One region of the Salinivibrio sp. MA607 genome, then DNA from elsewhere that is predicted to be linked to it. Evidence: predicted binding sites of a transcription regulator. Region 1 holds the regulator's gene; each other region holds the start of a gene.

Evidence for each region. The regulator MetJ, encoded in region 1, represses methionine synthesis genes. The targets are predictions, from matches to a motif close to TTAGACNTNTANANGTCTAA.
Region 2: BZG81_RS05055 (MetQ/NlpA family ABC transporter substrate-binding protein) is a predicted target of MetJ. The motif match lies at 1,629-1,648, and genes of this name have one in related genera.
Region 3: metK (methionine adenosyltransferase) is a predicted target of MetJ. The motif match lies at 1,166-1,185, and genes of this name have one in related genera.

What each region holds. Positions count from the first base shown of each region.
Region 1 covers NZ_MUFJ01000001.1:172,281-175,564, reverse strand. The annotation lists gene BZG81_RS00910 (bifunctional aspartate kinase/homoserine dehydrogenase II) at 1-303, opposite strand, end outside; gene metB (cystathionine gamma-synthase) at 379-1,539, opposite strand; gene metJ (met regulon transcriptional regulator MetJ) at 1,726-2,043, shown strand; gene BZG81_RS00895 (malic enzyme-like NAD(P)-binding protein) at 2,127-3,284, opposite strand, start outside.
Region 2 covers NZ_MUFJ01000007.1:28,725-32,008, reverse strand. The annotation lists gene BZG81_RS05070 (ChrR family anti-sigma-E factor) at 1-250, opposite strand, end outside; gene BZG81_RS05065 (sigma-70 family RNA polymerase sigma factor) at 247-816, opposite strand; gene BZG81_RS05060 (LON peptidase substrate-binding domain-containing protein) at 943-1,512, opposite strand; gene BZG81_RS05055 (MetQ/NlpA family ABC transporter substrate-binding protein) at 1,667-2,464, shown strand; gene BZG81_RS05050 (multidrug effflux MFS transporter) at 2,630-3,284, shown strand, end outside.
Region 3 covers NZ_MUFJ01000015.1:68,736-72,019, forward strand. The annotation lists gene BZG81_RS08920 (LysR family transcriptional regulator) at 158-1,078, shown strand; gene metK (methionine adenosyltransferase) at 1,257-2,411, shown strand; gene BZG81_RS08930 (SprT family zinc-dependent metalloprotease) at 2,484-2,987, shown strand; gene rsmE (16S rRNA (uracil(1498)-N(3))-methyltransferase) at 3,107-3,284, shown strand, end outside.

The DNA.
Region 1 (3,284 bases):
AACCAACTGTTGTTTGTGATCACCGTTGATCAGATTTTCAATCAAGTCTTGCTGAAAGGCACGGACGCCTTGCAAGGTCTCATGCGCCAACCGGCCATCTTTGCCCAGTTGAGCGAGCCAAGCAATGAGCTGATTGGTCGTTTTCCCCGCCGCAGAGACCACAATTAAGTCGTGCGCCTTTGCATGCCCCGTCAGCACATCGACCACACGGCGATAACAATCTGGGCTCGCTAAACTGCTGCCACCAAATTTATGCAATTGGCGTTGTGATTCGGGGGCGGTGTCCATCGGTTGCGCGTGCATGGCGAGGTCTCTCTTGGTCTCAATAAATATCAATAAAGCGGCGTGCTATGACAGCAACACCTATAGCAATCGGTTTTACTGGTTAGCTAAATGGGCGAAGGCATGCGCCAAATCGGCCACTAAGTCTTCTGCGTCTTCTAGTCCAATAGAAAAACGCAGCAACGTCGGGGTAATGCCAGCCTCGGCTTGCGCGTCATCACTCATCGCACGATGGGTCATTGACCCTGGATGCGTGACCAGACTTTCTACCCCGCCCAGCGACTCGGCAAGCGCAAATAAGGATAAGCCTTCAATAAAACGTGCGATCCCAGCGGAGTCCGTGTCCAGCTCGAGGCTGAGCATACTACCAAATCCAAACTGCTGACGGGCGGCAATGTCATGGCCTGGATGTGTCGCCAAACCGGGATAATAGAGTTGCCGCACCGCAGGGACTGTTTGCAAATAGGCTAATACCGCTTGCGTATTTTGTTGATGTTGTTTAACCCGAGCGCCCAAAGTACGCAACCCTCGCAATGTCATATAACTGTCAAAGGCGTTGCCTGTTGCGCCCAAGCAGTTGCCCCACCACGCTAATGTTGCAGCCAATTCAGGCGTCTTCGCCACTACAGCGCCACCGACAATATCAGAGTGACCATTAATAAATTTAGTAGTGGAATGCACGATGATGTCCGCACCCAGTGAAAACGGCTGTTGGAGTGCTGGCGATAAAAAGGTGTTATCGACCACCACCCATGCCCCCACTTGGTGGGCCTGTTGGCAGATTTTAGCAATATCGACCACACGCAATAGCGGATTAGAGGGTGTTTCAACTAACACCAGTTTCGGCTGTTTTGCCAGCGCAGCGGTTAACGCCTGGTGATCAGATTGATCGATAAAACTGACCTGCCAAATCCCTTGCTTGGCGCGTGACTCTAACAAGCGATAGGTACCACCATAACAATCGTGCGGTGCAACAATATGATCCCCTGCATCCAGTAAAGACAACACCAAGTTAATGGCTGCCATCCCACAGTTGGTCACCACGGCACCGGCTCCGCCTTCCAGTTCCGTTAACGCTTGCTCTAACTGAGCTCGAGTTGGATTGCCCCCACGGGCATAATCATAAGTGGGAACGTCGCCAAAAGCAGGAAAACGATAGTTGGTTGATAAATACAAAGGCGGCACAACCGCATGATGTTGCGTGTCAGTGCCAATTCCTGTTCGAACGGCAATGGTGTCGGTTTTTTTACCTGTCATGGTTCATCCTTGCTCTTGTTGCGCTGGCACGGTTTACGTGATCCAGTCGTCATCATACTACTTTACCTCGGCGCTTTTGGGACGTCAACACTTCTAGACGTCTAAACACCTTTGCATGTGGCGGTTAATATAGCTAAAATCTCCGCAGCATCATTCTGGGTATTCCATAATCAAGATAGGTGAGACATGGCGCAGTGGAACGGCGATTACATTAATCCGTATGCCGAACATGGTAAAAAGAAAGAGCAGGTAAAGAAGATCACCGTCTCTATCCCACTTAAAGTATTAAAAATTCTTACTGATGAGCGCACTCGCCGTCAGGTTCATAACCTGCGTCATGCGACCAACAGTGAGCTATTGTGTGAGGCATTTTTACATGCCTATACCGGGCAGCCTCTGCCAACCGATGACGACATCCGTAAGGATAAACCCGATAGCATTCCTGCCGAGGCACGTCGGATCATGGAAGAGTTGGGTATTGAGTTTGACGACAGTGAATACTAAACAAAAAAACCGCCATCGGCGGTTTTTTTATGGTAAGACACTGTTTTCTAATTACAACATGTTTTCTTTACAGCATGTTTTCTTTACAACATATAGTTGTCTGGCATCTCAATACGGGCTACGCCGGTTTCGACGGCCGCAAGCGCCACGGCACGTGCTACCTTGGGCAGTAAACGGGCATCCATCGGCTTGGGAATGATGTAATCCGGGCCAAAACTGAGTGAAGACAAGCCCGCGGCATCTAAGACCGATTGTGGTACAGGCTCTTTCGCCAAACCACGAATCGCTTCAACGGCGGCCAACTTCATCGCATCATTAATCTCACTGGCACGCACATCTAATGCTCCCCGGAAAATAAACGGGAAACACAAGACGTTATTCACCTGATTCGGGTAATCCGAACGCCCCGTTCCAATGATCAGATCATCCCGGACTTGGTGCGCAACCTCTGGGTTAATTTCAGGATCTGGGTTTGAGCAGGCAAACACGACAGGCTTATCCGCCATCAGTTTTAATGCCTCAGGCGAGAGCAAATCCGGGCCTGATACGCCAACAAAGAGATCCGCACCTTCAATCACATCTTCGAGGGTACGCTTATCCGTGTTATTGGCAAACAGCTGCTTATACTTGTTAATGTCATCACGACGGGTGTGAATCACCCCTTTGCGATCCAGCATGTAAATCTTTTCGCGCTGGGCGCCACATTTAATCAATAGCTCCATACAGGCCACCGCAGCGGCACCCGCACCGAGACACACGATGGTGGCTTCACCAATATCTTTGCCTTGCAACTCGAGCGCGTTAAGCATCCCCGCAGCAGTGACAATCGCGGTACCATGTTGATCATCATGGAAGACAGGCACTTCACAGCGTTCAATCAGCTGCTTTTCGATCTCAAAACAATCTGGGGCTTTGATATCTTCAAGGTTGATACCGCCAAAGGTGTCAGCAATATTGGCTACGGTATCAACAAACTCATCGATGGTGCGGTGTTTAACTTCAATGTCGATCGAGTCCAAGCCGGCAAAACGCTTGAACAATAACGCTTTGCCTTCCATGACAGGCTTTGACGCCATCGGCCCTAAATTCCCTAACCCCAAAATCGCGGTGCCGTTTGAGATCACCGCAACCATATTGCCTTTACCGGTATAGCGATATACGGCATCCGCATCTTGGGCTATTTCACGCACAGGTTCAGCAACGCCTGGGCTGTAGGCGAGAGCAAGATCCGCCGCTGAATC
Region 2 (3,284 bases), on a different contig from region 1:
CTTGTTCAAAAATGGCGGATAGCATTTCATCTTCAGCATTGTGATCCCACTCATTTACCATCAACGCTTCGTCGCCGACTGTTTCTTGATCAAACGCCACTGATGCAAGCTTTTCTTCTGCAGTGGCCACGTAAGCTTGGCACTCCTGGCAAAGTTCAACATGAGCAGACAACGCAATCGCCATCGAAGTCGGCAATTTGCCAGCAGCAAAAGCATCCAGTAAATCGGTCGATGGATGATACTTAATCATTGTTTTACCTCCAGGTGATTGCGAAGCTTTTCTAGACCTAAACGCAATCGGGACTTGACGGTGCCCAATGGCACATTTAATTGTTCTGACAACTCTTGATGAGTCAGTTGCTTGAGATAAACCCCTCTAACCACCTGCTGCTGGACCGCGGGTAACTCGTCAATAAAACTGAGAAGCTCTTGGTCCATCATGTACTGAGCACCGGAATCTGTTTCATTGTCCTGTTGCCCTGACTCGAGAATGGGCCAGATATCATCGCTAAAGTTGTCTTCGCGATTCGATTGCACCTTGCGGAGCATATCGAAGCTTAAGTTGCGCATGATAGTGAATACCCATGTCGTCGCCGCGCCTTTGTCAGAATTATACAAGTGGGCTTTGCGCCATACCACTAGCATGGTTTCTTGTACTAATTCCATTGCTTGGCCGTCGGCTCTTAAATGTTTTGAACCATAAGCGCGTATCTTAGGGCCAAAAAATCGGAACAAACGTTCGAACGCTATGCGGTCGCGGTCTTCTGCAACTTTTGCTAATAATTCAGACAACTCTTCCTTCGTCACGTCAGTCATGTTGGCACGCGTGTCCCGTCTGGAAATGGTGGTCTCAGTATACATGGTTTGTGGCGCAGTCATAGTTGAGTCCTATCTGTCGTAGCCGTCCATCTCGCTTCCAATACGAGGCTTAAAACAATTGGATCACTCGACTTCTTGCTCGAGAAGCTGACTGATAAATTGCTTCGCCTCTTCTGCCGATTCTTGCGCGATAAACCATTGTTTTTGCGCGTTAGAAAGCGGCAAAATTTCTAACCAGCGTTGGCAACTCCAGGTTAAGTCTTCGAAATACGGCGCCTCATATTGCTCAGCATGATCCGGGTGGGCGGCGAAGACATTTTTAAGTCCTGCGGCGATACGCATTTTTTCTTCATTTTCTTCTTGGTCAATAAACTCGTCATGTGGCCAGTCATTCAGTGCCTGTATCTCGCCCACCCAGAGCTTGTCGGCTTCTTGCTCTGTCGATTGAATTTTTACCCGTTGACGACCTGCAATGGTAATGCCTAATAAACCATCGGGTAGTGTTTCAAAATCGACAATGTCCACCAGTGTGCCATATCGATATAAACGTTTACCTTGCATCATCGCCAGTACGAATCCCTGTTGATTCGCCGAGCATTCGCGGACCAAGCGCAAATAGCGAGGTTCAAAAATGCGCAGATTAGCTCTGCCCCCGGGTAGTAAGAACAAGGGTAGAGGAAACAGCTTCGTCATATCTACGCCTCCTTATTGATTCAACATGCCTGCCACTACGCGACTAGGGTTGGATACGATCAAGACAGAGACTGCATTACCACAATCAGGTTGACATCATTATAAGCTGTGGCATTCTGGACGTCTAAACATCTACTTTTCTAAGGGAATCGGAATGACGTTAAAGCGACCAGGATTTTGGATTGCGTCAGTGTTACTGGCGTTGATTATCAGCGGCTGCTCAGATCAGCCAGAAACGATAAAGATTGGTGCGACTGTCGGTCCCCATGCGCAAGTCGTAGAAGCGGTTGCGAAACAGGCTAAAACCGAAGGAATTCATGTCGACGTGGTGGAATTTTCGGATTACATCTCTCCGAATGCCGGTCTGGCAGATGGCAGTCTTGATTTAAATAGTTACCAACATCAGCCGTTTCTCGATAACTTTAATCAAAACCATGATAGTGAATTGGTCTCGATTGGGCGTTCCATCCTTATGCGGATGGGGATTTACTCAGACAAAGTACAGCGCGTGGACGATTTACCCCAAGGCGCACAAATTGCGATCCCTAACGATCCGACCAACGCCGGGCGCGCTTTGCTATTACTGCAAGACGCAGGGCTGATCACCTTGGCCGATAACGTTGGCTTTCAAGCGACGCTACAAGATGTTACCGCTAATCCCAAGCAGCTCGATTTTGTCGAAGTAGAAGCGGCACAATTGCCTCGCAGCCTACAAGATGTCGATGCTGCTGCAATTACCATGAACTATGTGATGTCATCAGGGCTTAATCCAAGTGATCAAGGTATTTTCTTAGAATCGAAAGACGCACCGCTCGCGGTGATGGTCGTGGCAGCGCGGGCAGAGGATAAAGATAATCCGACCTATCAGCGTTTGTTGGCGCTATTTCAATCAGAGGCAACACGTGCGTTTCTACAAAAAACCTTTGATGGCACGATCGAACCGGCTTTCTAGTTTTTTAAACCGGCCAGCGATAGCTGGCCATTGATGTACATTCTTAATCATTGTTTACCATTCAGGGAGTTATTGCGTTAACATGCCTCTCAGCTTGTGGTTGTAGCATTCGCTAGAGTCACAGTTTCCTCGCTCGCCTAACACACAGAACGCATAGGAATTGAGATGCAATCGGCTACTCGTCCATTTAATTGGTCGCCCGTATTGCTGGCATGCTTAACGGTCAGTATCGGGCAATTCAGCATGGGATTGGTTTTTCCATCATTACCTTGGATCGCTCGTGACTTCAATCTCAGCATGGACGATGTCCAACTGCTTATTTCCGCTTACCTGCTCGGGTTTGGCCCGTCACAATTTATCTATGGCCCCATTTCGGATGCACTCGGACGCCGCCGCGTGCTATTAGCCGGTGTCTTGCTTTCACTGGTTGGGTTAACCGTGATGGTGAGCTTTAGCGCCAGTTTTACCGGGTTGGTGATTGGCCGTTGTATTCAAGGGATGGGCACGGGGTGTTGTGCCGTCCTCTCGCGAGCCTTTACCCGTGACTCGTATTCCGGCGACCAACTGCCACAGGCGATGTCGTATTTGATCATGGTGGCGTCTTTTACCCCGATTGTCGCGCCCGTGATCGGTGGGTTCGTGAATCACAATCTTGGTTGGTTAGCGATCTTTATTTTATTGATGGTTTATACCAGCTTGGTGTGGTGCGTGCTCTTTTTCTTATTTAAAGAGAGTATGCATACGCGATCGCCATTACCTAAGATAAAAGTGATCCTTGGTCGTTATGGCGCACTGTTAAAAACGCCATACTTTCTTTATT
Region 3 (3,284 bases), on a different contig from region 1:
TTCTGTGATAATGATTATCGTTTGTTAACTGATAATTATTCACATCTAAGTCAGGGCAACTAGTGGCAAAACAGGAACACTTCGTTCCAGTGATAGAACGACGTCATGGTCACCAAACGACAGGTGTGGACTTTCAACGGAATCAAAAAGGACGATTATGCAGGACTTCTCCTCTATTCGTGCATTTGTTGCTTTCTGCCAACATCAAAGCCTAACGGCGGCCGCGAAAGCACTGGGACAGCCCAAATCAACTCTCAGTCGTCGTTTAGCGCAGCTCGAGACAGATATGGGGCAGTCACTGACACAACGGCAAGGAAACCGGCTAGTGTTAACCAAAGCAGGCGAGATATTTTCCCGTTACTGCCAACAAATGCTCGATTTGGTCGAGGAAAGTGAAGAAGCGATCCAAGGGTTAAATAATCACCTTCAAGGGCCAATTGACGTGATTTGCCACCCAGGCATGATGCGTGGATGGGCAGGGCCATCGATAAATGCCTTTTTAGCGCAACACCCCAAGGTTTCCATTACATTAACGAGTGACGTCAGCCCAGCGCGTATCCAGTCTGCGGATCTGATTATTTGGGCGGGCGATATGATACTGCCGATGAACTGTCGGGCTCATAAGCTAGGCACTTGGCAATATGGTATTTATGCTGCACCACACTACGTGGCACAACACGGCCCTTTTATGCATCCAAGCGCTTTGGACGGCCATCCATGGCTGGATGTTTTTGCCCTTCGGCGGCAAGGGTTGACGCTCCATAATCACGATAAAACCTATCATTTAAGCGCCATGCCTAGCCGTTTCAATTGCGACATGATAGCGATCCAGTTAGATGCGATTGCAAATGGACAAGGTGTCGGACTTCTGCCGACTTGGAGTGCAGCTGGCTATCAGAAACACCACCCTGATAAAATTATACGGTGTTTAGCGCAATGGCACTCAGCGCCGGTTCCATTACATCTTTATTGCAGTGCTGGCCGCCTTCCTCTGCGTGTCGAGTCACTCAAACATTGGCTGCAAGAAGCGGCTCCAACCGGCTGGCAACCCGCAAGTTCGCCTCAAGCCGTTACTTAGGACAATACGATACGGCTCGCCTTTGCTATACCTAGAGAGGCCCCCTGATGCATTAACTGACTTGCGTTTATCGTATTTGCGAATAAAATAGACGTCTAGAAGTTAAAACATCTGAGATGATCGGCGAGACAACTCGCTACGTATCGTCGGTATTCTTGATAACCAATGAGAGTGTCACATGGCTAAGCACCTGTTTACCTCAGAGTCCGTCTCTGAAGGCCATCCTGATAAAATCGCCGATCAGATTTCTGATGCGGTCTTGGATGCCATTCTTGAGCAAGATCCCAAAGCGCGCGTTGCCTGCGAAACCTATGTGAAGACCGGAATGGTCATGGTAGGCGGGGAAGTGACGACCTCAGCCTGGGTTGATATTGAAGAGCTCACTCGCCAAACGGTACGCGATATTGGTTACGTCCATTCCGATATGGGTTTTGATGCCAATTCTTGTGCAGTATTGAACACCATTGGCAAGCAATCGCCTGATATAAACCAAGGCGTTGACCGCGCTGATCCCAAAGATCAAGGTGCGGGCGATCAAGGGATTATGTTTGGTTTTGCCACCAATGAAACCAATGTACTGATGCCAGCCCCTATTACTTACTCACACCGTTTGGTTGAGCGCCAAGCGAAAGTGCGTAAAGATGGCACCTTAGATTGGCTACGTCCTGATGCAAAAAGCCAGGTCACTTTCGCCTACGACAACGGCAAGATTGCGGGCATTGACGCCGTGGTGCTGTCAACACAGCATTGCGACAGCATTTCAACCGACGATCTCCGCGAAGCGGTCATGGAAGAAATTATCAAACCGGTTCTGCCTGTAGAATGGCTCACCAAAGAGACTAAATTCTTTATTAATCCAACGGGTCGCTTTGTGATTGGTGGCCCGATGGGAGACTGTGGTTTAACCGGCCGTAAAATTATCGTGGATACCTACGGTGGCGCAGCCCGTCACGGTGGCGGGGCATTCTCAGGCAAAGATCCATCAAAAGTGGATCGTTCTGCCGCCTACGCCGCACGTTATGTAGCGAAAAACATCGTCGCAGCTGGCCTTGCTGACCGCTGTGAGATTCAATTGTCGTACGCCATTGGTGTGGCCGAGCCAACGTCTATCATGGTCGAAACTTTTGGCACTGAAAAAGTGGCGCCAGAGGTGATTATTAAAGCCGTTCGTGAGCACTTCGATCTACGTCCGTATGGCCTACAAGAAATGCTCGACTTGCTGCAACCTATTTATAAGCAAACTGCGGCGTATGGCCATTTTGGTCGTGAAGTTTTCCCATGGGAGAAAACCGACAAAGCAGACCTATTGCGTGAATTTGCCAAGCTTGGTTAATCTGGCCTGATTCGCTTTTTACAAAGGGAAGCGTTCGCTTCCCTTTTTTGATCGCAGTGTGAGTCGACACCTATGCCTTCTCTGTCTAACACCTTGATACAATCGGTCACCGACCAGGTTCACGCCTGTATTGATCGTGCCAATCGGCAACTAGATCGCCAACTGGTTTATCCAACAATTGGCTTTACGTTACGAGGGCGCGCCGCAGGCACCGCGCATCCGACAGAATGGCGATTACGGTTTAATCCGGTATTGCTCCAGCAACACGCCGACGCTTTTTTTCATGAGGTGATCCCGCATGAAGTCTGTCATTTAGTCACGTTCGCGCTGCATGGGCGTGTCAAACCTCATGGTCCGGAATGGCGCGACCTAATGACTAACTTGTTTCATGTACCAGCAAACACGACCCACCAGCTTGATATCACAGCGGTGCAAGGGAAAACCTTCTCGTACCAATGCCGTTGTGGGCCAGTGGCCTTAACGATACGCCGTCATCATAAAGTTCTGCGCGGCCAGGCAACCTATCGGTGCAAACAGTGCCAACAGATACTGACGCCGGGCAGCGAAAAACATTAGCTATTTGCTTTTCCGTTCACCGTCCCCATATTATTGACACGTTCCCGATTAACACATCACCTATTGCCACCGGTAGCCATGTTACACTGGAGGCTGATTGATAATGGAAAGCGAACACCATGCGAATTCCTCGAATTTATCACCCGGCGCCTTTACCATCTCAAGGTACGGTGACCTTAAGCGATGAAGCGGCAAATCATCTAGGCCGCGTATTAAGAATGCAAGCAGAGCAACCAATTCTGCTTTTTGATGGTTCTGGGGCGCAATTTCCAGCGACCTTGACGCAAATCAGTAAGA